DNA from 4 places in the Sphingobium rhizovicinum genome. Region 2 is predicted to be linked to each of the others. Evidence: predicted binding sites of a transcription regulator. Region 2 holds the regulator's gene; each other region holds the start of a gene.
The links. The regulator LexA, encoded in region 2, represses DNA repair genes until DNA is damaged. The targets are predictions, from matches to a motif close to GTTCCNCNCTTGTTCT.

Region 1: uvrA (excinuclease ABC subunit UvrA) is a predicted target of LexA. The motif match lies at 2,845-2,860, and genes of this name have one in related genera.
Region 3: ACFOKF_RS11560 (ImuA family protein) is a predicted target of LexA. The motif match lies at 4,484-4,499, and genes of this name have one in related genera.
Region 4: ACFOKF_RS07710 (ATP-dependent helicase) is a predicted target of LexA. The motif match lies at 2,939-2,954, and genes of this name have one in related genera.

The regions. Positions count from the first base shown of each region.
Region 1 covers NZ_JBHRVU010000005.1:190,049-197,257, forward strand. Annotated here, with positions in the region: gene uvrA (excinuclease ABC subunit UvrA) at 1-2,839, opposite strand, end outside; gene ACFOKF_RS19745 (beta strand repeat-containing protein) at 3,260-7,209, shown strand, end outside.
Region 2 covers NZ_JBHRVU010000004.1:1,972,734-1,979,942, forward strand. Annotated here, with positions in the region: gene ACFOKF_RS10805 (Hpt domain-containing protein) at 34-336, opposite strand; gene ACFOKF_RS10810 (hypothetical protein) at 417-3,095, shown strand; gene lexA (transcriptional repressor LexA) at 3,192-3,878, shown strand; gene ACFOKF_RS10820 (ComEC/Rec2 family competence protein) at 3,875-5,935, opposite strand; gene gltX (glutamate--tRNA ligase) at 6,048-7,209, shown strand, end outside.
Region 3 covers NZ_JBHRVU010000004.1:2,137,643-2,144,851, forward strand. Annotated here, with positions in the region: gene ACFOKF_RS11550 (error-prone DNA polymerase) at 1-2,277, opposite strand, end outside; gene ACFOKF_RS11555 (Y-family DNA polymerase) at 2,274-3,737, opposite strand; gene ACFOKF_RS11560 (ImuA family protein) at 3,727-4,464, opposite strand; gene ACFOKF_RS11565 (DUF5597 domain-containing protein) at 4,605-6,212, opposite strand; partial or broken gene ACFOKF_RS11570 (L-rhamnose mutarotase) at 6,224-6,567, opposite strand; gene ACFOKF_RS11575 (SDR family oxidoreductase) at 6,567-7,209, opposite strand, start outside.
Region 4 covers NZ_JBHRVU010000004.1:1,293,305-1,300,513, reverse strand. Annotated here, with positions in the region: gene ACFOKF_RS07740 (pseudouridine synthase) at 1-437, shown strand, start outside; gene rsmD (16S rRNA (guanine(966)-N(2))-methyltransferase RsmD) at 434-973, shown strand; gene ACFOKF_RS07730 (globin domain-containing protein) at 994-1,440, opposite strand; gene ACFOKF_RS07725 (Rrf2 family transcriptional regulator) at 1,551-2,027, shown strand; gene ACFOKF_RS07720 (Fe-S oxidoreductase) at 1,987-2,397, opposite strand; gene ACFOKF_RS07715 (GFA family protein) at 2,521-2,919, opposite strand; gene ACFOKF_RS07710 (ATP-dependent helicase) at 3,022-5,298, shown strand; gene ACFOKF_RS07705 (GNAT family N-acetyltransferase) at 5,295-5,792, shown strand; tRNA gene ACFOKF_RS07700 (tRNA-Ala) at 6,018-6,093, opposite strand; tRNA gene ACFOKF_RS07695 (tRNA-Ala) at 6,211-6,286, opposite strand; gene ACFOKF_RS07690 (TIGR02300 family protein) at 6,375-6,713, opposite strand; gene aroA (3-phosphoshikimate 1-carboxyvinyltransferase) at 6,859-7,209, shown strand, end outside.

The DNA of each region.
Region 1 (7,209 bases), on a different contig from region 2:
GCTCGGGGGTGCCGGTAGCGACGATTTCACCCCCTTTTACCCCACCCTCGGGACCGAGATCGATTATGTAATCGGCGGTCTTGATGACATCCAGATTATGTTCGATCACGACCACGCTGTTGCCCTGGTCGACCAGCGCGTGGAGGACTTCGAGTAGTTTGCGGACGTCCTCGAAATGCAGGCCGGTGGTGGGTTCGTCCAAAATATACAGCGTGTTGCCGGTGGCGCGGCGCGACAATTCCTTGGCGAGTTTGACGCGCTGGGCTTCGCCGCCGGACAGGGTCGTGGCCTGTTGGCCGACCTTGATATAGCCAAGGCCGACTTCGGCGAGCATGGCCATCTTGTCGCGGATCGGCGGCACGGCCTTGAAGAATTCGACCGCATCCTCGACCGTCATGTCGAGGACGTCGGCGATCGAGCGCCCCTTGAACTTCACCTCCAGCGTTTCGCGATTATAGCGCGCGCCGTGGCAGACGTCGCAGGTGACGTAGACGTCGGGGAGGAAGTGCATCTCGATCTTGAGCACGCCGTCGCCCTGGCAGGCTTCGCAGCGGCCGCCCTTGACGTTGAAGCTGAAGCGGCCCGGCTTGTAGCCGCGCGCCTGCGCTTCGGGGAGGCCGGCGAACCAGTCGCGGATATTGGTGAAGGCCCCGGTATAGGTGGCCGGGTTGGAGCGCGGGGTGCGGCCGATGGGCGACTGGTCGATGTCGATCACCTTGTCGCAATGTTCCAGGCCCGTCACCTTGTCATGCGGGCCGGCGACAATTCTGGCTCCATTCAGGGCGCGCGCCGATGCCGCATAGAGCGTGTCTATGGTGAAGCTGGATTTGCCCGATCCGCTGACGCCGGTGATGCAGGTGAAGGTGCCGAGCGGGATCGACGCGGTGACGCCGGTCAGATTGTTGGCGCGGGCATTGTGGACGGTGAGCTTCTTGCCCGATCCCTTGCGGCGCTTGGCCGGCACGTCGATGCGACGGGTGCCGTTCAGATAATCGGCGGTGAGGCTGTCCTTGTTCTTGAGCAATTCGGGCAGCGTGCCCTGCGCGACGATGGCGCCGCCATGGACGCCGGCGCCCGGCCCCATGTCGACAATATAGTCGGCGGCGCGGATCGCATCCTCGTCATGCTCGACGACGATGACGCTGTTGCCGAGGTCGCGCAGGCGCTTGAGGGTGACGAGCAGCCGGTCATTGTCGCGCTGGTGCAGGCCGATCGAGGGTTCGTCTAGGACGTAGAGGACGCCGGAGAGGCCGCTGCCGATTTGCGACGCGAGGCGGATGCGCTGGCTTTCGCCGCCCGACAGGGTGCCGCTGGTGCGGTCGAGGTTGAGGTAATCGAGGCCGACATTGTTGAGGAAGCCGAGGCGTTCCACGATTTCCTTGAGGATGGCCCTGGCGATCTGGCTCTGCTGGTCGTTCAGGTGATCGGGCAGGGCGGTGAAGAAGGCGAGCGCGTCCACCACCGAGCGGCGGGTGGAGACGGAAATGTCCTCGCCCGCGATCTTGACCGCGAGCGCTTCGGGTTTCAGGCGCGCGCCGTTGCAGGTTTCGCACGGCATGGCGGTCTGATACTTGGCCAGTTCCTCGCGCATCCAGGCGCTGTCGGTTTGCAGGAGGCGGCGGTTGAGGTTGCCGATGACGCCCTCAAAGGCTTTCTTGACCTCGTAGCTTTTCTTGCCGTCCTGGAAGCGCAGGGTGACGGGCTTGCCGCCGGTGCCGTGAAGGATGATGAGCTTCACTTCGCCGGGGAGGTCGGTCCACGGGGTGTCGAGGGAGAAGCCGAACTCCCTGGCGAGGGAGCCGAGCACCTGCATATAATAGGGGCTGGGCGGGTTGGACTTGGCCCAGGGGACGACGGCGCCCTTCTTGATCGAGAGGGCTTCGTTGGGGACGACGAGATCGGGGTCGAACTCCTGCCGTTCGCCAAGGCCGTCGCAGGCGGGGCAGGCGCCCAAGGGGGCGTTGAAGGAGAAGAGCCGCGGTTCGATGTCGGGAATGGTGAAGCTGCTGACGGGGCAGGCGAATTTCTCGCTGAAGACGATGCGGTTGAGGGGGATGCCCGCGCCCTTCATCTTCTTGTCGGTGGATTGCACTTCATCTTCGCGGCCGGGGACGACGCCGTCGGCCAGGTCGACATAGGCGAGGCCGTCGGCGAGTTTCAGCGCCTGTTCGAAACTGTCGGCGAGACGGGTGGCCATGTCGGCGTCCACGGCCAGGCGGTCGACCACGACTTCGATGTCATGCTTATATTTCTTGTCGAGGGCGGGGGCATCCTCGATCAGCATCATTTCGCCGTCGATGCGGACGCGGGTGTAGCCCGCCTTCTGCCACTCCGCGAGTTCCTTGCGATATTCGCCCTTGCGGCCGCGCACCACGGGGGCGAGCAGGTAGAAACGGGTGCCTTCGGGCAGGGTGGCGACGCGATCGACCATCTGGCTGACGGTCTGGGCGCTGATGGGCAGGCCGGTGGCGGGCGAATAGGGGATGCCGACGCGCGCCCAGAGCAGGCGCATATAATCGTAGATTTCCGTGACCGTGGCGACGGTGGAGCGCGGGTTGCGGCTGGTGGTCTTCTGTTCGATGGAGATGGCGGGGCTGAGGCCCTCAATATGCTCAACGTCCGGCTTCTGCATCATCTCCAGAAACTGGCGCGCATAGGCGGAGAGGGACTCCACATAGCGGCGCTGTCCTTCGGCATAGATGGTGTCGAAGGCGAGCGAGCTTTTGCCCGAACCGGACAGGCCGGTGATGACGACCAGGCTGTCGCGGGGCAGATCGACGTCCACGCCCTTGAGATTATGTTCACGCGCGCCGCGTACGGAGATATGGGTCAGACTCATGAATCGTTCTTTATTTGTTCGGAAGGTGCGGAGCAAGAGGCGGGCCGTAAATAGGTCCGGGCATCAGCAATGTGGTGGCCGAAAATGATGAGAGAGGGGCGGCGCAACATTGCCCAATATTGCTGTAATTATAATGATAGCGGAGATTACGGAAAATGGTTCGCCAATCGTCGAAAATTGATTTTATGTTCTTGCGATGCTGTTGCGCATTCGCGATGGACGGTTTTAGTAAACATAAATGATGGGGTTCGCGATTCGAAATAATTTCGTTGATGGAGAATCGGAATGTTACGGATATTGTCACAATTCAATACCGGTGGCGCAGCTGTTGGTATCGGCTATGATTCTCTGCTCGGCGAGGTACTTGTCTATGGCTCCATGGACAGCATTGTCCGACGTTTTTCTGTCGATGGGTCAGCGTTGGGCAGCTTTGACAATCCGGGCGAAGCCGCCAATGATTTCGATATTGATTTTGCCGATGTTGCGCTGACCCTGAGCGGTACGGCGGTCGCTGCGGGCAGTACCCTGTTGATCAACGGCGAAACGGGCGTCGCGGAAATTCGGGCAGTCAACAGCCAGACCGGCGCCGTGATCGCCAGCCTGACCACGGCCTTTGGCAGCAGCCATGTCGTGGGAGGCGCCTATCATGCGGCGCGGGGCAGCTTTTTTCTGGTGCAGGATCGCGTGCCGGCAACGCAAAAAAGCACGGTTGCGGAAATCGACGCAAGCACGGGCGCGGTGCTCAACAGCTTCGCCGTGGATGGTGATGGCTTTACGATCAACTTTGGCGATATTGATGTGGACCCCGCCACTGGCGACCTGATCCTGGTGAGCAGCGATGAAAGCAGCGTGCTGCGCGTGTCGCCCACGGGCACATTGCTGGGCACCATTGCATTGCCGTCCGGCATTGGCGGACTGGCGGGCATCGCCTTCATTCCCGGTGCGCCGGATGAAGCCTATGTCACCAACACCAGCGGGACGGTATTTCATGTGGCAGGCTTTGGCTATGCTGAGACAGTCACCGGCACCAACGGCGCCGATACGCTGAACGGTACAGCCGGAGCGGACGATATTTACGGACTGAACGGCAATGATGTGATCAATGGCCTGGCCGGCGACGACCGGATGGAAGGCGGCAACGGCAATGACACGCTGACCGGCGGCGCGGGCGCGGACCAGTTCGCATATGCGGCGCGCGGGTTTGGCGCGGATGTGATTACGGATTTCACTCTGGGTGTGGACCGAATCGACCTGTCTGCGCTGGGTATTGCCGATCTGGCGACCTTTTCCGATCGCATCAGTCAGGACGGCACGGATACGCTGATCAGCTTCTTCATCGGCAATGGGGCCGAGACGATCCGGATCCAGAATATCCTGCCGCAGCAGCTGACGGCGGCGTCCTTCATTTTTAACGATACGACGACGGCGCGAACGGTGAATGGCGGGTCATTTGCCGACATGCTGTTCGGCGGCAAGGGCAATGACACGCTGTCGGGCGGGGGCGGCAATGATGATCTGCGCGGCGGCGCGGGCAATGACCGGCTGGTCGGCGGCAGCGGCGGAGATGCGCTGACCGGCGGGGCGGGGGCGGATGTCTTCGCCTATGACGAGCGCGGTTTTGGGCAGGATGTGATTACCGACTTCACGCTGGGTGTGGACCGGATTGATCTGTCCACCTTGGGGATCGCCGATCTGTCGACCTTTGCCGATCGCATCAGCCAGGATGGCACCGATACGTTGATCAGCTTCTTCATCGGCAATGGGACGGAGGCGATCCGCATCCAGAATATCCTGCCGCAGCAGCTGACGGCGGCGTCCTTCATTTTTAACGATACGACGACGGCGCGAACGGTGAATGGCGGGTCATTTGCCGACATGCTGTTCGGCGGCAAGGGCAATGACACGCTGTCGGGCGGGGGCGGCAATGATGATCTGCGCGGCGGCGCGGGCAATGACCGGCTGGTCGGCGGCAGCGGCGGAGATGCGCTGACCGGCGGGGCGGGGGCGGATGTCTTCGCCTATGACGAGCGCGGTTTTGGGCAGGATGTGATTACCGACTTCACGCTGGGTGTGGACCGGATTGATCTGTCCACCTTGGGGATCGCCGATCTGTCGACCTTTGCCGATCGCATCAGCCAGGATGGCACCGATACGTTGATCAGCTTCTTCATCGGCAATGGGACGGAGGCGATCCGCATCCAGAATATCCTGCCGCAGCAGCTGACGGCGGCGTCTTTCCTCTTTAACGATACGACGGCCGCGCGGGCGGTGAATGGCGGGTCATTTGCCGACATGCTGTTCGGCGGCAAGGGCAATGACACGCTGTCGGGCGGCGGGGGCAATGATGATCTGCGCGGGGGCGCGGGCAATGACCGGCTGATCGGGGGCAGCGGCGGAGATGCGCTGACCGGCGGGGCGGGGGCGGATGTCTTCGCCTATGACGAGCGCGGTTTTGGGCAGGATGTGATTACCGACTTCACGCTGGGTGTGGACCGGATTGATCTGTCCACCTTGGGGATCGCCGATCTGTCGACCTTTGCCGATCGCATCAGCCAGGATGGCACCGATACGTTGATCAGCTTCTTCATCGGCAATGGGACGGAGGCGATCCGCATCCAGAATATCCTGCCGCAGCAGCTGACGGCGGCGTCTTTCCTCTTCAACAGTTCGACGGCCGCGCGGGCGGTGAATGGCGGATCGTTTGCCGACATGCTGTTCGGCGGTAAGGGCAATGACACGCTGTCGGGCGGGGGCGGCAATGACGATCTGCGCGGCGGCGCGGGCAATGACCGGCTGGATGGCGGATCGGGCAATGACATACTGACCGGCGGCCTCGGTGACGATATCTATTTTGTCGATCAGGTTGGCGACAATGTCGTTGAACTGGATGGCGAGGGGAATGACCAGATATTCTCCTCGGTCAGCTATGCGCTGGCGGGGCGGATCGTGGAGACGCTGACGCTGACGGGAAGCGCCAACATCAACGCCACGGGCAATGGGCGGGCCAATGTCATCAGCGGGAATGCGGGCGATAATGTGCTGGATGGCGGAGGCGGTGTCGATACGCTGAGCTATGCCTATGCGACGGGGCCGATCGCCGTGTCGTTGGCCATCACCGCCGCGCAGGCTACCAACGGCGCTGGCACTGACACGATCAGCAATTTCGAAAATCTGACCGGATCGGCCTATAGCGACCTGTTGACCGGAGATAGCGGCAACAATGTCATTGACGGCGGCACAGGCGCGGATGTCATGACCGGCGGTCTGGGCAATGACATTTATTATGTCGATCATGCCGGTGACAATGTGGTGGAGGCCGATAATGGCGGGACGGATCGCATCTACGCGTCGGTGTCCTACAGCCTGGCCGGGCGGATCGTGGAGACGCTGAGCCTGACCGGGTCCGCGAACATTGATGCGACGGGCAATGGGCGCGCCAACACGTTGGAAGGCAATGATGGCGGCAATATCCTGCGTGGCGAAGGCGGGAACGACATATTGCGTGGCGGTTATGGCGCGGACATCCTGATCGGCGGGGCTGGCAATGACCTGCTGGACGGGGGCGCGCATACCGATACGGCAAGCTATGTCGATGCGACCGCTGGCGTGACGGTGAGCCTGGCGATCAGCGGGGCGCAGAATACGGGCGGCGCGGGTGTCGATACGCTGGTAAGCATCGAGAAGCTCACCGGATCGGCCTATGCCGACAGGCTGACCGGGGACGCGGGCAACAACACGCTGGATGGTGGCGCGGGTGCGGATATTCTGACCGGCGGTCTGGGCGATGACACCTATTATGTCGATCATGCCGGCGACAATGTGGTGGAAGCGGACAATGGCGGGACGGATCGCATCTTTTCCTCCGTGTCCTATAGCCTGACCGGGCGGATCGTGGAGACGCTGAGCCTGACTGGATCGGCCAGCATCACGGCGACCGGCAATGGCCGCGTGAACACGCTGAACGGCAATGACGGCAATAACAGCCTGTGGGGGCTGGGCGGCGCCGATCGGCTGAATGGCGGGGCGGGAGATGACCTGCTGTATGGCGGGTTGGGCGCCGATACGCTGACGGGCGGCGTGGGCAGCGATCGGTTCGTGTTCGATACCGCGCTGGGCGGCGACAATGTCGATCGCATTGTCGACTTCTCGGGCGCGGATGACACGATCCTGCTGGACGATGCGGTGTTCACGGGGCTGGCCGCGGGCGGGCTTTCCACTGCGGCATTTCATATCGGCGCGACGGCGGCCGATGCGAGCGACCGCATCCTCTATGACAGCGCGACCGGCAATCTCTCCTACGATGCCGACGGCAATGGCGCGGGTGCGGCGATCCTGTTCGCGCAACTGGGCACGGGGCTGGCGCTGACGCA
Region 2 (7,209 bases):
TAGCGCAAGCAGCGCCGGCCCGATGATTGCGAATCAGTCCTGGCGCAGGCTGTCCAGCACGGCGCGCAATTGCCGCACGATGCGCGGATCGCCCGGCGCCGATTGCGCCGCCTCATCCGCCAGTACCATCAGTGCGGTCAGGCCAAAACTCGCCGCCAGCCCTTTGAGCCGCCAGGCGGCCAGTTCCCAATTGGCGTCGCACCGCGCCCGGCTGAGCAGGTCGACATGATGCGTGGCGCTTTCCATGAAGGCGATGCGCAGATCGGCGATCAGCGCCTGATCTTCGCCAACGGCTGCCGCCAGGGCTGCGTGAAGGGCGCCGGAATCATAAGACATGGCGACGGACGCTATCTGGCGTGCGTTAAGTTTTGGTAACAGGGCATTTGCGCGGGCGGAAAAACTGCTAGGATGCGGGCATGACAGGGGGCAACAGCAAAATCGTCGAATTTTGGCGAGACGAACCGGGCGCGACCGTTAACGAGTCGCAGGCGGATGATATTTTACTTTTGAAACAGGCTGTTCTGGAAATCGACGATCTGGATGATCCGGCCGATGGCGCTGGCGAAACGATGGTCCGACGGGTGCGCATCGGCCTGTCGCTGCTGGGCGTGGCGTGGACGGGCTTTGCGCTCTGGGCGATGATCATGTCGGGCGATCTGCTGGCCGGGCCGTCCGCCTGGGCCAGCGCTGTCGCCACGCTGACGGCGCCGCTCATCCTGCTGGCGCTCGCCTATCTGCTGCTGGTGCGCAACAGCCGCACCGAATCGCGCCGCTATCTCGATACGGCCCGCGCGCTGCGCACCGAAGCCGATCTGCTGGAACTGCGCCTTGGCCGCATCAGCGCCCAGCTGGAAAGCGCGCGGCAGACGATGCAGGACAAGGCCGAACTGCTCGACAGCTATGGCGCGGCCGCCAGCAGCAATATGGAAGCGTCCGCCGAACTGATCGCCGCGCGCGCGCATTCCACCACCGAACTGGCCGAAAGCGCCGAGCGCGCCGGCATGGCGCTGGTCGAGCGGATGGAAACGCTGATCGGCTCCATTCCCGAACTGGAGGAACGCGCCGGCCGCATGAGCGCGCGGATCATGGACGATGGCCATGCGCTTGCCGAACGCATCGACATGCTGGAGGCCCGACTGCACGCGCTGACCGAAGTGTCGGACGAGGCGCGCACCCGCACGCTGGCTGCCACCAAAAGCCTGTCGAGCCAGCTCACCCAGTTGCAGGAAAACACCCGCGCCGCGACGCAGGAAGTCACCGGCCTGGCCGACATTGCTTCCAGTCGGATCGATGCGACCGCGCAAAGCGCCCGTCAGGCGATGGATCGCAGCCGCCAGGATATGGAGGCGCATGCCGTCGCGCTGACCACCACGATCGAAGCGGCGCAGGCCGGCGTCGCCAGCACCAGCGATCAGGTGCGCGCGTCGCTGGCGGACGATCTTGACGCCATCGGCGGCGCCCTGCGCGCCCGGATCGACAGCATCCTTCATTCTGCGCGGGACAGCTTCGCCACCACCGATCAGGGATTGTCCCGCCGGGCCGAAGCGCTCGAAACGCTGCTGTCCGGCGCGCAAAAGGGCATTGATGCGACCAGCCAGCAGGCGATCGCCGCCCTGTCGCGCGATATGGAAGTGATCGACAGCGATTTGCGCCGCCGGCTGGAGGCCGCGCTGGAACGGGCGCAGGAAAATCTTGCCATCACCAGCGGCGGGCTTTCGACGCAGGCCGATTCGCTCGACGCGCTGATCGCCCGGTCGCGCCAAAGCCTGGACGCCATTGGCGGCGAAACGGTCGCCAGCCTCAGCGACATGATCGGCGATATTGAAAGCCGCCTGCATCAGCTCGACACGATGGTCGAAGGGCAGCGCAGCCTGATGTCCGGCCTGCACGCGGGTCTGCATGATACGATTGCGTCCACCGAAGGCCGGTTCGCCGCGCTGGAGGACAATGCGCTGGCCCGCAGCGAACGGCTGACCGCCGCGCTGGCCCGCATGACCGAGGAGACGCAGCGCATCGACAATGCGCTCACGGCCGGCGGCCTGACCGCCGAGAAGCTGATCGGCGCCGCCGAAACGCTGATGGTTGCGCTCGATTCCAGCGTGCGCGAACTGGATGAAACCTATCCCGGCGCACTGACCCGGTTCGACAATCGCATGGCGCAAAGCCGCGCCCTTCTGGGCAGCACGACGCCCGAAATGGAGCGGCTGGAGGCGATTTCCGAAGCGCTGGTCGGCCGCGCCGAGGAGGCCGAATCGCTGCTGCGCGGCCAGGGCAGCCGTTTGACTGAATGGCTGGAAAGCACGCAGGGCGGCCTTACCGCCAATCGCGAACTCGTCGATCGCCTGCGCACGGCGCTGGATGCCGCCGATCAGGATGCGCGCCGCATCACCGAAGGCGCAGGGCCGCTGCTGGTCACGGCTCTACTGCGCGTCAAGGACACGGCCGATCAGGCGGCGGAACGCGCGCGACAGGCGCTGGGCCGCGCCATTCCGGAGGCCGCGCAACAGCTGGCCGAGGCGAGCGATGCTGCGCTGGAAGGCGTGATCGGCGAAAAGGTGACGGCGCAGATCGAGCAGGTCGCCCGTGTCGCCGAAGAAGCGGTCAAGGCCGCGCATCAGGCGTCAGAACGACTGACCCGCCAATTGCTGACCATCGCCGACACCAGCGCCAATGTAGAACAGCGCATCGTCGAGGCGCAGCAGGCGTCCGAAGATCGAGACCGCGACCATTTCGCCCGCCGATCCGCCTTGCTGATCGAATCGCTCAACAGCACCGCGATCGACGTGGCGAAGATCCTGTCCAACGATGTGACCGATTCGGCCTGGTCGGCCTATCTGAAGGGCGATCGGGGTGTGTTCACCCGGCGCGCAGTCAAGTTGCTGGATGCCGGAGAATCGCGCGAAATCGCATTGCATTATGACAATGACGCCGACTTCCGCGACCATGTGAACCGCTACATCCACGATTTCGAGGCGATGTTGCGGATCATCCTGTCTGCACGGGACGGCAATGCGCTGGGCGTGGCCATCCTCTCGTCCGACATGGGCAAGCTCTATGTCGCGCTGGCCCAGGCGATCGAACGGTTGCGGCAATAAGGTCGGATGGCGGGCCGCAGATAGGCCCGCAAACGCTTGACTAACCCCGATGTGTTTCCTATGCGTTCCTCATACGTTCCACGGAGGACCGCAGCGATGTTGACGCCCAAGCAGCAGGAATTGCTGAGCTTCATTCAGACCCGACTGGAAGAGGGCGGCGTCTCGCCCTCGTTCGAGGAAATGAAGGATGCGCTCGATCTGCGCTCCAAATCGGGCATCCATCGCCTGATCAACGCGCTGGAGGAACGCGGCTTCATTCGCCGCCTGCCTAACCGCGCCCGCGCGCTCGAAGTGCTCAAGCTGCCCGACGCCATGCATCGCGTGCCTGCGCCGGTCGTTGCGCTTCAGCCGAAGGTCGCGCCGCCGGTTCAGCCGCCCATGCTGCCGACCGCCGCCAATGACGTCATTGAAATCCCCCTGCATGGCCGCATCGCGGCGGGCGTGCCGATCGAGGCGATGGAGGGGCACGCCATGCTCTCCGTGCCCGCAGCTTTGCTGGGCGCCGGCGATCATTATGCGCTGGAAGTGTCAGGCGATTCGATGATGGAAGCCGGCATTCTTGACGGCGACTTCGCTCTCATTCAGCGCACCGAGACCGCGCGCGAAGGCCAGATCGTCGTCGCGCTGATCGACGAGGCGGAAGCGACGCTCAAATATTTCCGCCGTGAAGGCGCGAAGGTCCGGCTCGATCCGGCCAATGCGGCCTATGAACCGCAAATCTATGATCCCCGCCAGGTCCGCATTCAGGGCAAGCTCGCCGGCCTGCTGCGCCGCTATAATTAAGGCGTTCGAAACCGGCGGCGCGCAATCCAGGGATGCGCGTCGCCCGGCCTGAAGACGGTGTGAACTTCGCCCGTTTCGAGCGTGATGGACAGGCCGCCGGTGCGCGACAGCAGCCGGCGGTCGATCTTCATCCAGCGCGGCCGACACCAGCGCGGCAACCCGCGGTCGCTGACTACAATATCGGCCGCTGCGCAATCGCGCGCAAAGTCGCGCCGCGCAATCAGCGCATCGCTGCGCGTGAACAGCAATCGCCAGATCCGCTCCGCTTGGTCTTTCACCCGCACGGCGCACAGATCGGTTGAACAGCGCGCGTCGGGCAGGTCGGCAATCGCCGTCAATTCCCCGTCATAGCCCGCGCTTTCCGACAGGACATCGCGCACATAGTCGCCCGCCCGATCGCGCAATATGGCCATGCCCCTATCGGTGCGCACCGCCACATGTCGCCCGTCACCGGTAATCAGCAGGTCTGGCGGCGATGCAAAAAACGTCATCGCCACGCCCGTCACCACTGGCGCCAGCCCCAGCCATCGCACCCGCGTCCGCCACAACAGGCACCAGAGCAACCCCGCCATCGCGACGCCGAACAGACCCATGCCCATCGTCGGCGCGAGCAGCGTCGCCATCGGACTGGCCGACACGCCATGGGCAAGTCCCAGCAGCAGGTTAAGCGTCTGCTCCGTCAGCCACCAGCAGGGCGCGCCCAGCCCGATCACATCCAGCAGCAACGCCAATGCCTCCAGCGGCATGATGATGAAGGTCGTCAGCGGGATCGCAATCAGATTGGCGAATGCACCCAGCAATCCCGCCTTATGAAAATGGAACAGCGCAATCGGCATCAGCACCAGTTCCACGGCGATGCCGGTCGCCAGCATGACCGCCAGCATCCGGCCCGCCTTGCGAATCGCACTTTCATCGCGCGCCACCGCAAAGGCGCGAAAGCGGGGATGCTCGGCCAGCGCGACCAGCGCCGTCACGGCGGCAAAGCTCATTTGGAAACTCGGCCCGGCGAGCGCTTCGGGCCAGAACAGCAGCACGATCAGCGCGCCGGTCGCCACCAGTCGCAGCGTCACCGCATCCCGCCCCATCGCCAGACCGCCCAGCACCAGCAGCGCGGCGACGCAGGAGCGCACCGTGGGCACCTCCGCCCCGGTCAGCAAGGTATAGCCAATTCCGGCGAGCGCGCCGCCGGTGGCGGCGATCAGCATCAGCGGCCAGTCCAGCGCCGCCCGCGCGCTGAGCGCCATCACCCGCATCAACAGGAAGATGACCGCACCGATCAACGCCGTGACATGCAACCCGCTGATGGACAGCAGATGCGCCAGCCCGCTGCGCCGCATCGCCTCCGCATCGCTTTCTGGGATCGCCCCCTGATCGCCGGTCGCCAGCGCGGCGGCGATCCCCTCGGCCGGGCCATCGACCCGATCCACAATATGCCCGAACAGGCGCGCGCGCAGAGATGGTCCGGCGGACGAAGGGCGCAGCATCTCGACCGGCTTCAGCGCCTTGCCGGTCGCGCCAATCCCCTGAAAATAGGCGCGCGCGGCAAAATCATAGCCGCCCGGCACACTGGGCGGCGCGGGCGGCATCAACCGCACCCGGAACCGGATGCGAGCGCCCTGCCCCAATCCCTTCGGCACATCGGCGTCGGCAATATTCACCCGCACCATTGCCGGCAGCATCGGCGCTTCGACCGGCCGCAGCATCACACGCACCATTTTCTGCGCCGGCACCGGCCGCACGCCGACAACATCCCCGGTCAATCGCACGAACATCGCCCGCGCCAGCGGCGGCTGCCCCATCAGGGTGGCCTTGCCCCACACCAGCATGCAACCAAAACAAAGCAATATTGCGCCAGCGACAATCATATGGCGCAACCGCCCGCCAACGGGCAGCATCGCCCCCATGCAGGCTAGGCCAAGCGCCACGCAGCAAAAGGCCAGCCAGGCCATGGCGTGCGGCAGCACAAACCATCCGGCAATGCCGCCGCCCAGCGCAACCGGCGCCCATAGCCCGACCTGTTCCCGCTCCCGTTCCAGCCAGCTTTCAACTGTTTCCATCCCCGTCTGGAACAACAGCGCCCCCCTTGCTCCAAGGGAGGTTTGTCGTGGCTCAAAAGCCGTGCTAGGGGGCGGCGCATCCATGGGTCAGCAAAGGCGAATGTCAGAGAATATGACGGCAAGTGCAACGGGAATGAACAAGCAGGTGGTGACCCGTTTCGCCCCGTCCCCCACGGGGTTCCTCCACATTGGCGGCGCTCGCACAGCGCTCTTCAACTGGCTCTACGCCCGCCACCATGGCGGCAAGTTCCTGCTCCGCGTCGAGGATACCGATCGCGCCCGCTCCACCGAGGAAGCCGTGGCCGCGATCTTCGACGGCCTGGAATGGCTGGGTCTGGGCGGCGACGAGCCGGCCGTCTTCCAGTTCGAACGCACCCCGCGCCACGCGGAAGTCGCCAACCAGCTTCTGGAGGCTGGTCACGCTTATCGCTGCTATGCGACGCCCGAAGAACTGGCCGAATTGCGGGAACAGCAGCGCGCCGCCAAGCAGCCGATGCGCTATGACGGCCGCTGGCGCGACCGTTCGCCGGCAGAAGCGCCCGAAGGCGCGCCCTTTGTCATCCGCATCAAGGCGCCGCAGACAGGCGAAACCGTGATCGAGGATGCGGTGCAGGGCCGCGTGGTCGTGCAGAATGCGGAACTGGACGACATGATCCTGCTCCGGTCCGACGGCACGCCCACCTATATGCTAGCGGTTGTGGTTGACGATCATGACATGGGCGTCACCCATGTCATCCGCGGCGATGATCATCTCAACAACGCCTTCCGTCAGCTTAGCATCATAAAAGCCATGGGCTGGGAAGAACCCACCTATGCGCATATCCCGCTGATCCACGGATCGGACGGCGCGAAATTGTCCAAGCGGCATGGCGCGCTGGGCGTGGACGCCTATCGCGACGACATGGGGATGCTGCCCGAAGCGGTGCTGAACTATCTGCTGCGTCTGGGCTGGGGTCATGGCGATGAGGAGTTCATCCCGCTCGATCGCGCGATCGAACTGTTCGACATCAGCGGCGTGGGCCGCTCCCCGTCCCGTTTCGATATCAAGAAGCTGGAAAATCTGAACGGCCATTATCTGCGCGAAGCCGACGACTCGCGACTGGCCGAACTGGTCGCGCCGCGCATCGCGCAGCGGCTTGGAAAGGTTTTTCCTGAAAACGGACTTGGCATTTTGACACAGGCGATGGCGTCGCTGAAGCCGCGCGCCAAAACCCTTAACGAAATTGCCGAAGGCGCCGAATTTTTGTTCAAAAATTGCCCGCTCGATTTTGACG
Region 3 (7,209 bases), 160 kb from region 2:
GTTGAGCAGGGCGCAGGTGAAGACCGCGGGATAATGGCATTTCAGCCAGGAGGAGACATAGGCGAGCCAGCCGAACGCCTGCGCATGGCTTTCGGGAAAGCCATATTCGCCGAACCCCTTGATCTGTTCGAAACAGCGTTCGGCGAAATCCTGCGGATAGCCGCGCTTGGTCATGCCGGTGATGAATTTTTCCTGCCAGTTATGCATGTCCCCGCGATTGCGGAAGGTCGCCATGGAGCGGCGCAGTCCGTCCGCTTCCGCCGGGGTGAATTTGGCGGCGACGATCGCGAGGCGCATCGCCTGCTCCTGAAACAGCGGCACGCCTTTGGTCTTTTCCAGAACCTCCTTCAGTTCGAACGGGTTGCCGGGCGGACCGGGATAGTCTTCGGCCTCCTCCCCTGCACGCCGCCGCAGATAGGGATGCACCATGCCGCCCTGGATCGGCCCCGGCCGCACGATCGCGACCTGAATGACGAGGTCATAGAGACAGGCCGGCTTCATCCGGGGCAGCATGGCGATCTGCGCCCGGCTTTCGACCTGAAAGGTGCCGATGCTGTCGCCCGTCTGAAGCATGGCATAGGTCGCCCGATCCTCCACCGGCACCCGATCGAGCGTCAGGTCGCCAAGGTCGTGGCGGCGCATCAGGTCGAAGCTCTTGCGGATCGCCGTCAGCATGCCGAGCGCCAGCACATCGACCTTCATCAGGCGCAGCGTGTCGAGATCATCCTTGTCCCATTCGATGAAGGTGCGGTCGGGCATGGCGGCATTGTGGATCGGCACCAGTTCGTCGAGCCGCCCATGGCTCAGCACGAAGCCGCCGACATGCTGCGAGAGGTGGCGGGGATATTCGAGCAGTCGGCTCGCCATGTCGCGCAACCGGACAAGTTCGGGATTGGCGGGGTCGAAGCCCGCTTCGCTCACCCGGCTTTCGGGCACTTCCTCCCCGCCCCAACTGCCCCAGACGGTGCCGGAGAGGCGCGCGGTCACATCTTCGGTCAGGCCCAGCGCCTTGCCGACTTCACGGATTGCGCTGCGCTGACGGTATCGGATGATGGTCGCGGCGATGCCCGCCCGATCACGGCCATAGCGGCGGTAGATATATTGCATCACTTCCTCGCGCCGCTCATGTTCGAAATCGACATCGATGTCTGGCGGTTCGTCGCGGTTTTCGGAGAGGAAGCGGGAGAAGAGCAGTTTCTGCTCCACCGGGTCGATCGGGGTGACGCCCAGCAGATAGCAGACCAGCGAATTGGCCGCCGATCCGCGCCCCTGACACAATATCGGCGGATCGAGGCTGCGCGCATAGGCGACGATGTCGTGGACGGTCAGGAAATAATAAGCATAGTTGCGTTTGCGGATCAGGGTGAATTCCTCGTCCAGCACCTCCCGATAGCGCGGCGGCAGGCCGTCGGGGAAACGCGCCTTCGCCTTGTCCTGCACCAGATGCTCCAGCCAGTCCTGCGGTTGCCATCCCTCCGGCACCGGCTCATGGGGATATTCATAGACAAGCTGGTCGAGCGTGAAGTCGATGCAGGTAAGCAGATCCTGCGTCGCGGCGATCGCTTCCGGGCAGGCGGCGAACAGGCGCGCCATTTCGGCCGGCTCCTTCAGATGGCGTTCGGCATTGATGGCCAGGCGACGGCCGGCGGTCTGCACGCGCAGCCCTTCGCGGATACAGGTGAGCACATCCTGCATCGGCCGGTCGTCCGCCTCTGCATAGAGCGCGTCATTGGTGGCGATCAGCGGCACGCCATACTGCGCCGCCAATGCCTGACGCCGCGCCAGCATCCGCGCATCGCGCCCCGCCCGGCCCATGGTCGCGGCGAGCCAGCAATGCGGGGTCAGGCCGCGCAATATCGTGAGCAACGCCGCGTCGCCATCCATCGCGATCAGCGCCATGTCCTGCGCATGATCGATCAGGTCAGGCAGGCGCAGTTCGCATTCCCCCTTGATCGCGCGGCGATTGCCCAGCGTCAGCAGCCGGGTCAGCCGCCCCCAGCCGAAACGGGTCACGGGATAGGCGACGATATCCGGCGTCTCATCGGCAAAGACCAGCCGCGCGCCGACGATCAGGCGCATCCCCCCGGCCAAAGCGCCCAGATCCTTCATCGCCTGATGCGCGCGCACCACGCCCGCCACGCTGTTGCGATCGGCGACGCCAAGGCCGGTCATGCCCAGATGCGCCGCCTGAACCACCATGTCGCGCGGATGCGATGCCCCGCGCAGAAAGCTGAAATTGGTCGCGGCGACGATTTCGGCAAAGGGCGGCGCGTTCATGCGAACAGGCCATGCAGATACCAGTGGATATCCGCTTCCTGCCCGAACAGGCCGTGGCGGAACATCCAGTAACGGCGGCCGTCTCCATCCTCGATCCGGTAATAGTCGCGCGTCCGCCCTGCGCCGCCGGGCTGATGCCCTTCGCGCCGTCGCCACCATTCGGCTGCGATCCGCTCCGGCCCCTCGGCCAGCCGCACCTCATGCAGCGCGCCGCGCCAACGAAAGCGCTGCGGCGGGCCATCGGGCACGCCGGCGATCACATCGACGCTTTGCGGCGGATCGAACAGCAATAACGGCCGGGGCGGACGATCAGGATCGGCGGGCCAATCGGCGGTTGAGGCCCGCGCCGCCGGGACCAGCCTTTGCGTCCCCTCGGGCAGATGCCGGTCGCACGGATCCAGCCGCCGCACCCGATCGGGACCGAGCCGGATGCCCAGCCGGTCGATCAGGGCGATGACGTCCGCTTCTCCCCGCGCCTGCGCTTCGCCCTCCAATGTCGGCTGGCGTTCGACCAGCGCCTCGGTCCAGGGCACGGTCAGATGCACGGAATCGAAGCCGAAACCGGGATCGAGCGGATCGGCCATCGTGTCAATCCGTTCGCGCAACAGGCGCAACACGGCAGCGGGATCGCGCACCGGTTGACCCGTCTCGATCCTCAGCCCCTGCCGCGCGCCATCGCTGCGCACCAGTTGGACGACGAAGCGCCGCCCGCCCAGATGGCGTGCCTCCATCTGCCGCGCGGCCTGCGCCAGCAGATGTTCGATCACCTCCATCACATCGTCGGTGCGGCCGATCGGTTCGGGAAAGCGGGCGTCGGCGCGGATCGGCGCCTGCGGGCGACGCGGGGCGATCGGGCTGGGCGCTTCGCCCAATATCTGCCGCAACCGCGTGACGGCCTGCTCACCGAAGCGCGCAGCGATCATCCCCATCGGCCGGCGCGCCAGATCGCCGATCGTGCGCAGCCCCGCCCGCCGCAATGCCGCCAGCGCGCCATCGTCCAGATCGAGCGCCGCGACGGGGAGCATCGCCACATCTTCGCCACTGCCGCCATGCCGCGCCAAGGCGCGCGCCGCCATGGCGTTGGGACCAAAGCCGATATGGCTGACAAAACCCGCCTGCCGCCGCGCCGCATCGGCCAGCGCAGCCTCTCCGCCGAACAGATGCGCGCAGCCGCTGATGTCCAGCACCAGCCCGTCGGGCGGATCGAGCGCGACCATGGGGGTGAAGCGGCGCATCCCCTCCAGCAGCCGGTCCAGTGCGCGCGCATCGGCGGCGGGATCGGCCGGCAAAGTGACCAGCGCCGGGCAACGCGCCCGTGCATCGGCCATCGTCATGCCCACCGCCAGCCCCTGCGCCAGCGCCAACCGATCGACCGCCGCCAACCGCAACGCATTGCCGACCCGCGCCACGAGAGCAAAGGGTTCAGGCGCAGTTTCAGGCGAGAGAGGTTCAGGCGACATGTCGCCGGGCATCCCCATCTGCGCCCGTTCGCAGGCGAGAAAGGGGAACCACAGCGCCAGACAGCGTCTGGGGCCGGGCTGAATCCCGAAATCGTCCATCATCCTCGTCCCACATCAGCCGCCAGCGTCCCCCGGCGGGACCGCCCCGATAGCGGAGCAGTTCGGCGTCGATCGCCGGCCAGCCGGGCGCCTCCGCCTCCCACGCTTCCGAAGGCGCGCTGCGGATCGACCAGCGAGTCTGCGCCCCGCTCGACCGGGGTTCCGCGTCGCCGCGCAGCAGCAGCACGCAGGCGCGCGAGGCTTCCGCCGCCAGCACCAGCCGGCGACTGGCGGTCAGGTCATAATCGGCAAAGCGACCCTCGCTTTCCATCAGCACCGCCGCCACCCCGGCGCAACGGGCCGCCTCCAGCCCGGCGCGCAGCATGTCCTTCTCATTACCCGCCTCGATGATCGTCAGCCGGTCGGGCCGGATGCCCAGCAACGCCAGCCCGTCCCCGGAAAAGACCATGGGCAGACGATGGCGGCGCGGCGTGCGCAGCGCGAAGATCGCTCCGTGCCGCGTCTTTTCCCCCATGGTCAGCGCGAAGGCCAGCGCCGCCGCCCAGTCCGCGCCCTGCGCATGGATTTCATGCAATTGTCCCTTCGCCAGCGCCGGCATCGACGCTTGGGCCAGTGGCGTGTCCCGCCCCACCGAACGGCCGCCCCAAAGGGAAATATTGCCTGCCATATCTCGATTCGCTCAATTTGTTCTCTTTATGTTCTTTAATTATTCCTATGTCTACCGCCTGCACAGCAAAAGGGGCAGCCCGATTGCCCCGGACCGCCCCCTGCATTGGATAGAAAATTGAAAGATGGATCAGATGATATTCAGCGATAGCGGCCCATCGTCACCTTGATCCAGACCGGCTTGTCGATCAGGTTCAGGCCATAATCGGTCTGGTCGCCATTCCAGATGCGGTCCATCACCCATTGGCCCTTGTCGAAATGGCCTTCCTCCACCTTGACGATCATGCCGCCCGACGCGCTGCCTTCCTTGGGCGCGAATTCCACGCGGACATGGTCGCCGGTGAAAAGGAATTCATTGGCGGACAATTGTGCCACCACCATGCCGCCAGTCGACTCGGTCGCCCAGGCGGGCAGGTCCGCCTTGGGGAACCATTCGCGCTGGCCGAACTGCCACTGGCCAAAGCTGGCCGTGATCGTCCACTCGCCCATCGTCGTGCTGAGCGGGGTGCCGTCATCCGGCTTGGCCGCGCCCCAGACCGGATGGTCGAAGGCGATCTTGGCCCATGGCGCAGCGGCCAGGATGCGATATTTCTGGCCGAAGGCATGGAGCGTCGCATCATCGAAGCTCTTGGCGCCCAGCGGATAGTTAAAATAATCGGTGTCATCCATGCCAAAGGGCGAAAAGCCGATCGCCCCGCGCCCCAGCGTTGCCCAGAAATAGCGGGCATATTCGCGGGCATTGCCGATTTCCGGCACCATCAGCGCATTGTCCGGCCGTGTGTAGAGATCGAGATGCTTGAAGACGTTGCGGCTGGCGCGATCATAAATGTCGGGCGCGGCAATATCGATGGAGGGGGCCGCCGCCTTCCAGATGTCGATAACGTCGCCCTGCGGCCCGCCGCTGGACAGCGCCATCGGATCGGGCTTGGCGAAGGGATCGCCCAGCGATGCGTTCACATACATGGGCAGCGGCTTGATTGCCTTGCCCTCTGCCGCCAGCGCCTCGATATAACGGGCGGTATACCATGTGTTGAACGCGCGATCGGCCTGATCGCCGAAGACGCCGGCCCATGTGCCGCCCGGCTTCTTCAACGCCTTCGTCAACGCGGCAGGCACCGGGCCGTCGAACAGCTTCTGCGCGGCCGGGGCATAGTCGCGCGGGTTCTTGTAGCTGCCGACCTCATTTTCCGGCTGCACCATGATGACCGTATTCTGGGCGTCATGATCGCGCACATAGCTCATCAGCTTCAGGAAAGCGCGCTTGTCCGCCTCCAGCGTGGCCGCGCCATGGGGGGACAGGACGCCATGATCCTTGCCGTCCTTCGTCTTCATGCGCGGGAAGCGGCGATTGTCCAGCTTCACCCAGTCGGGGGTGTAGGCCAGCCCCGTATTCTTCCATGCGCCGAACCATAGCAGCACGATGCGCTTGTCATGCTTGCGCGCTTCTTCGAGCAGGGTCTGGACGAAGCTATAGTCGAACGTCCCTTCCTTCGGCTCCAGTTGCTCCCAGGCGATCGGCACTTCGACCGTGTTGGCGCCGATCCGGTCGAGCGTCGCCCACACCTTTTCCAGCGGGGCGGCATAGTTGCTGCTGTTGTTGACCTGTCCGCCCAGCATCAGGAAGGGCGCGCCGTCCACGATCAGGGCATGGCGGCCTGCCTTGGTTTCCAGATGGGGGACGTCACTTTGCGCCAGAACGGGCGTGGCGGTCAAAAGGGTAGCGGCGAGCAGGAGCCGGGCAAGGGTCATGAAAGGGCCTTTCAGGGCTGTTCGTCGAGGGAGAAGATGCGGGTCGTTTCGGTCCATTTGGCACCGGGCACGGCCCAGGGCAGCGGGCGCTGGACACCGTCCATCTGCGCCTCCCACACCTGCACCGCCGGATCGGCCGCATCCGCCGCTGCCTTGGCCGCCGGGTCGAAAGCGGGACCGGTTTCCATCAGCATGACCAGCCGGTTGCCACTGCGATAGATTTCCATCGCCGTCACATCGGCATTGCGGATGCTGGCGCCGATCGCCGGGGCAGCGCGCCCGATGCGTGCCACGCCTCATAATGGGCGATGGCCTCCGCATCGTCGGCCAGATCGATCAGCAGAACATGCCGCATCAATTGACCCAGCCGCCGTCGATCACATGGACCGCGCCGGTGGTGAAGGCGGCCTCGTCACTGGCGAGATAGAGGACGAGATTGGCAATCTCCTCCGCCCGGCCGAGCCGCCCCATGGGCTGGCGCGCGACGAAGGCGGCCTGCGCCGCTGCGTAATCGCCGGTATCGTGCAACCGCTGTTGCAGCGAAGGGGTGTCGATCGTGCCGGGGCAGATGCAGTTGCACCGCACACCCTGCCCCACGAAATCGGCGGCCACCGCCTTGGTCAGGCCGATGACGCCCGCCTTGCTCGCGCCATAAGCGAAGCGATTGGGGATGCCCTTCACCGAACTGGCGATGGAGGACATGTTGACGATCGATCCCGCGCCCTTTTCCACCATGGCGGGCAGGAAGGCGCGGATAGTGTGATACATGGCGGTCATGTTGAGCGAGAGGGCGAAGTCCCAATCCTCCTGCGAGCATTCGAGTATGCTGCCGGCATGCACCACGCCCGCGATATTGGCGAGAATGTCGATCGGGCCGACCTCCGCCGCCAGCGCCCGCACCGCCGCGCCATCGGTCGCGTCGAGCGCGCGCAGTTCGCAGCCGTCCAGCCCTTCGAGCGCATCGAAATCGCGGTCGGTCGCGATCACCCGCGCGCCC
Region 4 (7,209 bases), 680 kb from region 2:
TGCCGATCGGCCGGCTGGACATGAACACCGAAGGACTGTTGCTGCTGACCACTGATGGCGAGTTCAAGCGGCAGATGGAATTGCCCGCGACCGGGGTGCCGCGCACCTATCGCGCGCGCGCCTTTGGCGAGGTCAGCCAGCAGCAGCTGGAGGATCTGTTCGACGGGCTGGAGATTGACGGCATTCGCTACGGCCAGATCGAGGCCAATCTGGAGCGGCGCACCGGCCGCAACCAGTGGATCGAAATGACCCTGACCGAAGGCAAGAACCGCGAAGTGCGCCGGGTGCTGGAGCATCTGGACCTGAAGGTGAACCGTTTGATCCGCACCAGCTATGGCCCCTTCTATCTCGGCGAGTTGCCGATGGGCGCGGTGGAAGAAGTGCGCCCGCATGACCTGGCCCAGTTCCGCGCCAGCCTGAAAGGCGCAAAGGCATGAGGATCATTTCGGGCCAATGGCGCGGCCGCCCGCTGACCGCGCCCAAGGGTGACGCCACCCGCCCCACCGGCGACCGCACGCGCGAGACGCTGTTTTCGATGCTGACCAGCCGGATCGGATCGTTCGAGGGGCTGGCGATCGGCGATTTCTTCGCCGGATCGGGCGCGCTGGGTTTCGAGGCATTGTCGCGCGGCGCGGCGACCTGTCTGTTCGTGGAGCAGGACAAGCCGGCGCTGGACGCGATCCGCGCCAATGGCGACCGGCTGGGCATCCGCCCCGACATTCGCGCCAGCAGCGTTATGGCGCTGGGGCCGGCGCCAAAGCCGCTCGACCTCATCTTCATGGACCCGCCCTATGATACCGGCGCGGGTCAGGTGGCGCTGGACAAGCTGGCGCGACTGGGATGGACCAGCAGCGCAACCTGGGTCAGCATCGAAACCGACCGGCGCGAGGATGTGGCGGTCAAGGGCTTCGCCGTCGACGCCGTGCGCGATGTCGGCAAGGCGCGGATCACATTGCTGCGCGCGGAGGACTGAACCGGCGGCGCTGATGCTGGTCAGGCAGCGGCCGCATATGCCTTTGCCTCTTCCGCGATGAGCAGATTGGCGAGGAACTGATAGGCTTCCGCCCAGGCGGCCAGCACATCATCTGTCGCTATGTCTTCGCCCAGCACTTCGCGGATCGCGGGCAGCAGGGCGGCGGCGACCTTGGGATAATGGTCCGGCTTCACGCCGGTATCGACATGGCGCGCGACCATGCGGGCGACCGCGCCGCCCAGCGCTTCGAGCTTGTCGATATTTTCGGCATAGCCAAGGATCGCTGCCGCCAGCCTCTTGGGCTGCTCGCCGCTTTCCTGTGCGGCGGCATCGAACATAGCCTTCACCTCTGCATCTTCGAACAGCCGCCGATACATGGCGGTGGTGATGGCCACCCCATGCTGGCGCAGGGCCGGGCCGGTCGATTTCACGATGGCGATAGTCTGTTGAGACAGGGAAGTGGACACCTGATGAACCTTTCTGCGGAGTCGATAAGGTGTATTTAATTTACATCTTTTAAGATGTAAACAGGATATATGTTTGAAAGCTGCGCGCCACGGCACTATCGGATGATGCCATGCAACTGACCCGCCACACCGATTATGCGCTGCGCGTGCTGATCCATCTGGCGGCGACGCCAGCGGCGCGCGCGACGATCCCGGAGATTGCCGACGGCTATGGCCTGTCGCGCAATCATCTGATGAAAGTGGTGCATCATCTGGGTCAGGGCGGCTTCATCGCCACCCAGCGCGGCCGCGGCGGCGGCTTCACGCTCGCGCGGCCCCCGCAGGAAATTAGCATCGGCGCGGTGGTGCGCCATAGCGAGCCGGATATGAGGATGGCGGATTGCCCGTCCTGCGCGATCCGCCCGGCATGCGGCCTGTCTGGCATATTGGCGGAGGCGACCCATGCGTTTCTGGCGGTGCTGGACCGTTACAGCCTAGCCGATGCCGCGCGCGACCGGCGCGGACTGGCGGCGCTGATCGCCGCCCTGCCCGCGCCGCCGCAAAAGATTAACGCGGCTTGCGCGCCTTCCCTGCCTCACCGGGATTGATGCAACTGTCCTGCACCGTGCGCGAACAGCGCGGATAGTCTTTCGCTTCGGTCGGCGGCGGGGTCATGTTGCCGCCCACCGTCACCGGATTGGCGGACGAACCGACCGGCGCGCTCGGATCCTTGGGCACATCGGCGGGCGCGGGCGTCATGCCGGTATCGGCCGGCACTGCGCCCGTCGGCTGGCCGGCATTGGGATCGGCAGCAGTCGCCGGATCAGCCGCAGCAGGCGGCGCATCGGCCGGCGGCGGCGACGTCATCGCATCACCGGGTGGCAGGCTGCTGGGCGCGGGCGTCTGCCGCGCCATTGCCGCGCCCGTCATGGTGGTGAAACTCAGCAAGGCCGCGCCTGCCAGCATGAACGTCTTCATCGGGATTTCCTTCCTATGTTCTCGCCCCGTTTGCCCACTCAGGCAGAAGAGAAAACCGGAAGCGCCATCCCGTCGTTCCTTACGCTGGCGACCGAATGTGCCGCATCCGCGCCGGGCCGCGCGTCACGGCCCTTCAGGATAGCGTTCGAAGCCGGGAATATCCTGCATATGCGGCATCCATGGCATCGCTTCGGCCATCTGAATCTGGGCCTGCGGCGGCAGGGCGGCGGGATCGTCCAGCGTCGCGGTCTGAATGTCGATCGCGCCGGGGAAGATGACCGGATTGGTGTAGAACAGTCCCGTCCCGCAAGTGCCGCAGAAATGGCGCGTGGCGTTTTCTGATGACTGATAACGGACGGGTTCGCCGCTGATCGTCACCTTGTCTTCCGGGAACAGCGCCCAGCCGACCATCGGCGCGCCAGCGCTCGCCCGGCAATCAGCGCAATGGCAGAGCGCGCTATAGGCCGGGTCGCCGTCGGCTTCGTAACGGATCGCCCCGCATTGGCATTTGCCTGTCAGCATCGCTCATCTCCCTTGCATGATTCGCCTTTTGTTCTCATAGAAAGCCGGTCGCCGCAAGGGGCCGCCCTTGCCCATCCTTCCCCCTGTCCCTAGTTGATCCCGATGACCCTGCCAGCGCCCTCCCCCAATGATCCGCCCTATCTCAAGGGCCTGAACGAACCGCAGCGGGAGGCCGTGCTGACCACCGAAGGGCCGGTGCTGGTGCTGGCCGGCGCGGGTACGGGCAAGACGGCGGCGCTGACCGCGCGGCTCGCCCATCTGATCGGCACGCGCCGCGCCTGGCCGTCAGAAATCCTGGCCGTCACCTTCACCAACAAGGCGGCGCGGGAAATGCGTGCGCGCGTCGGCAGCATGATCGGCGACGCGGTGGAGGGCATGCCCTGGCTCGGCACCTTCCACGCGATCGCCGCAAAGATGCTGCGCCGCCATGCCGAACTGGTGGGGCTGCAATCCAATTTCACCATCCTCGACACCGACGACCAGTTGCGCCTGATGAAGCAGCTGATTCAGGCCGAGGGGATCGATGAAAAGCGCTGGCCGGCGCGCCAACTGGGCGGGCTGATCGACCAGTGGAAGAATAAAGGCTGGACGCCCGAAGATGTCGGCGCGGGCGAGAGCGAAGGCTATGCCCATGGCAAGGGGCAGAAGCTCTATGCCGCCTATCAGGCGCGCCTGCGCGAGGTGAACGCCTGCGATTTCGGCGATCTGCTGCTGCATGTGCTGACGATCCTGAAAAAGCATCGCGACGTGCTGGAGCAATATCAGCAGAAATTCCGCTACATCATGGTGGACGAATATCAGGACACCAACTCCAGCCAGTATCTCTGGCTGCGACTGCTGGCCCAGACGCGCAAGAATATCTGCTGCGTGGGCGATGACGACCAGTCCATCTATAGCTGGCGCGGCGCTGAGGTGGCCAATATCCTGCGTTTTGAAAAGGATTTCCCCGGCGCGACGATCATCCGGCTGGAGCAGAATTATCGTTCCACCCCCCATATATTGGGCGCGGCGTCCGGCGTGATCGCAGAAAATGGCAATCGGCTTGGCAAGACCCTTTGGACCGACATTGACGTTGGCGAGAAGGTGAAGGTCGTAGGCGTGTGGGACGGACCAGAGGAAGCCCGGCGCGTCGGCGAGGAAATCGAAGCGATCGAGCGTAGCGGCGGATCGCTGGACGAAGTCGCGATCTTGGTCCGCGCCCAGCACCAGACCCGCGAGTTCGAAGATCGCTTCATCCAGATCGGCCTGCCCTATCGCATCGTCGGCGGCTTCCGTTTCTATGAACGGGCCGAAATCCGCGATGCGCTGGCCTATCTGCGCCTCGTTAACCAGCCGGCCGATGATCTGGCGTTCGAACGGATCGTCAACGTCCCCAAGCGCGGCCTGGGCGACAAGGCGGTGGAGAAGCTGCATCGGCTGGCGCGGGCGGAGGGCATTCCGCTGGCGCTCGCAGCGGCGCGCATCCTGGACACTGACGAACTGACGCCACAGGCGCGCCGGTCGCTGGGCGCGTTCATCGGCGACCTGGCGCGCTGGCGCGACCGGGCGGCGCAACTGCCCCATGCGGAGCTGGCCCGGCAGATATTGGACGAAAGCGGCTATACCGCGATGTTGCAGGCCGAACGCACCACGGAAAGCGCCGGCCGGCTGGAAAACCTGTCCGAACTGGCCCGCGCCATGGAAGAATATGAAACGCTGGGCGCGTTCCTGGAACATGTGTCGCTGGTCATGGATAATGAGGCGCAGGCGGATGAGCGCAAGGTCACGATCATGACCATCCACGCCGCCAAGGGGCTGGAGTTCGACACGACCTTCCTCGTGGGCTGGGAAGAAGGTGTCTTCCCTTCGCAACGCGCGCTGGACGAAGGCGGGCAGAACAGCCTGGAGGAGGAACGGCGGCTCGCTTATGTGGCGATCACCCGCGCGCGCAAGCGCTGCACCATCCTCCACGCCGCCAACCGCCGCATCTATGGCCAGTGGACCAGCAGCATTCCTTCCCGATTCGTCGGTGAATTGCCGCCCGAACATGTGGAGGAGGAAAGCAGCATGTCGGGCGGCGCATCGCTCTGGCGCGCCAACTGGTCGGAACGGGACGATCCCTTCGCCAATGTCGCGCGCGGATCGGGGCGCGGACCGGGCTGGCAGCGGGCGCAATCGTCGGGCCAGTTCAGCCGTGAGCCGGTGCGAATCGTAGAGGCGCGCGCGTCGGCCGTGTCGCTGGGTAATAAGGGGCGCAGCGACATGAGCGTGGGCCAGCGCGTGTTCCATCAGAAATTCGGCTATGGCAGCGTTGCGGAGATTGAAGGCAACAAGCTGGAGATCGATTTCGAGACGGCCGGGCGTAAGCGGGTGATGGACAGTTTCGTGTCGCTGGCATGAGCGATCCGGTCTGGCGGCCGATGCGACGGGCCGACCTGCCGGCGGTCAAGGCGATCTCCGACGCGGTGCATGGCGCCTATACGGAGGATATGGCGGTCTATGCCGAACGGCTGGCGCTGTATCCCGACGGGTGCAAGGTGCTGGAGCGCGACGGAAGCCTGCTCGGCTATCTGATCGCCCATCCCTGGCGCAGCGATGCGCCGCCGGCATTGGGCAGCCTGCTGGGCGCGATTCCTTCGTCAGCGGACATATATTATCTCCATGATCTGGCGCTGCTCCCCGATGCGCGCGGCAGCGGCGCGGGGGCCAGCGGAACTACGGCGGCAATCGCGCAGGCGCAGGCGGCGGGCTATGCACGCATGATGCTGATGGCGGTGGCCGGCGCGGACAGTTTCTGGGCAAGACAGGGCTTCACGCGCCTGCCCGGCCGAATCGCCTCCTATGGCGAGGAAGCCTGCCTGATGGAGCGACGGGTCCAGGCAGGAGTGGCGTAGCCCTCCGCCGTTCAGGCTGAGCCTGTCGAAGCCCTGCTCTTTCTTGCCAGCGTCGAAAGACAGCCCTTCGACAGGCTCAGGGCGAACGGATTTATGAATAGTGCGTGCGCGCGCAAGCTACCGCTGGCCTGATGGGATAGAATGTGGGGAGATGTTTGTACCCTCGCTTGCGCTCGGGAATTTTTCGGGAAAATGTCCCCCGGACATTTTCTCTATCCAAAAAATTGGTGGAGCCTAGCGGGATCGAACCGCTGACCTCCTGCATGCCATGCAGGCGCTCTCCCAGCTGAGCTAAGGCCCCATCGTTTGCAGCCTGATGCCGCGCCCAAATGGACTGGACCATGTCCGGCAATGCCGTCGGTCTAATGTCTATCATCCTTGCAGCATCGCTGCTCGGGCGTTTCGCCAAAGGCGAAACTGGTGGAGCCTAGCGGGATCGAACCGCTGACCTCCTGCATGCCATGCAGGCGCTCTCCCAGCTGAGCTAAGGCCCCGTAACCAGTGAAGCGCCGCTTGGGTCCGGCGCTTCGGAGGTCGCTGCCTCTAGGGTCAGGCGACCCCGTTGGCAAGCACAAATTTCAATTAATTGTCGTCGTCGTTATCGTCGCCGCCGGCGTCGACGCCCAGGTCGTCATCGCCGCCCAGATCGACGTCATTGTCCGGCGAATCGCCGTCGTCATCAACGTCCAGATCGATGTCCAGATCGTCGTCAGCCGTTTCCAGCTCGCCATCGGCGGTTTCGATCACCTTCTTGGGCGCAGCTTCCTCATAAGGCAGCGGCTGCTTCGACTTCAGCACCGGCTCCGGTTCCCAGGCGGTGTTGCAGTTGATGCAGACAACCGGATCGTCCTTGCCCAGATCGTAGAAGCGAGTCGCGCATTTCGGGCAGGTCCGCTTCGTGCCCCATTCAGCCTTCACCATGTCCGGCCTGTTCCTTCTTCGATGCTCAAACAGAAATCACGCGGCGCAACGGAGTTGCCCGCGAAACGTCGCGCGCCTTGCCATAGCGGGGCGGCGCTGTCAAAAGCCGCTCGCATTTTTTCGGTTCCATGACAACGGATACTGCGTGACCCATCATAGCGATCAGCCCACCCCCAAGACCTTCACCGCCGCGCCGCCCCTGTCCGGCAGCGTCACCGTGCCGGGCGACAAGAGCATTTCCCACCGGTCGCTGATGCTCTCGGCGCTGGCCATCGGCGAAAGCCGGGTCGAAGGACTGCTGGAGGGCGAGGATGTGCTGGCCACCGCCGCCGCCATGCGGGCGATGGGCGCGACCATCACCCGCGACGAAGACGGCGTCTGGCATATCCATGGCGTGGGCGTGGGCGGATTGCTTCAGCCTGAAACGGCGCTCGACATGGGCAATAGCGGCACGTCCACCCGCCTACTGATGGGCCTGCTGGCCAGCCATGATCTG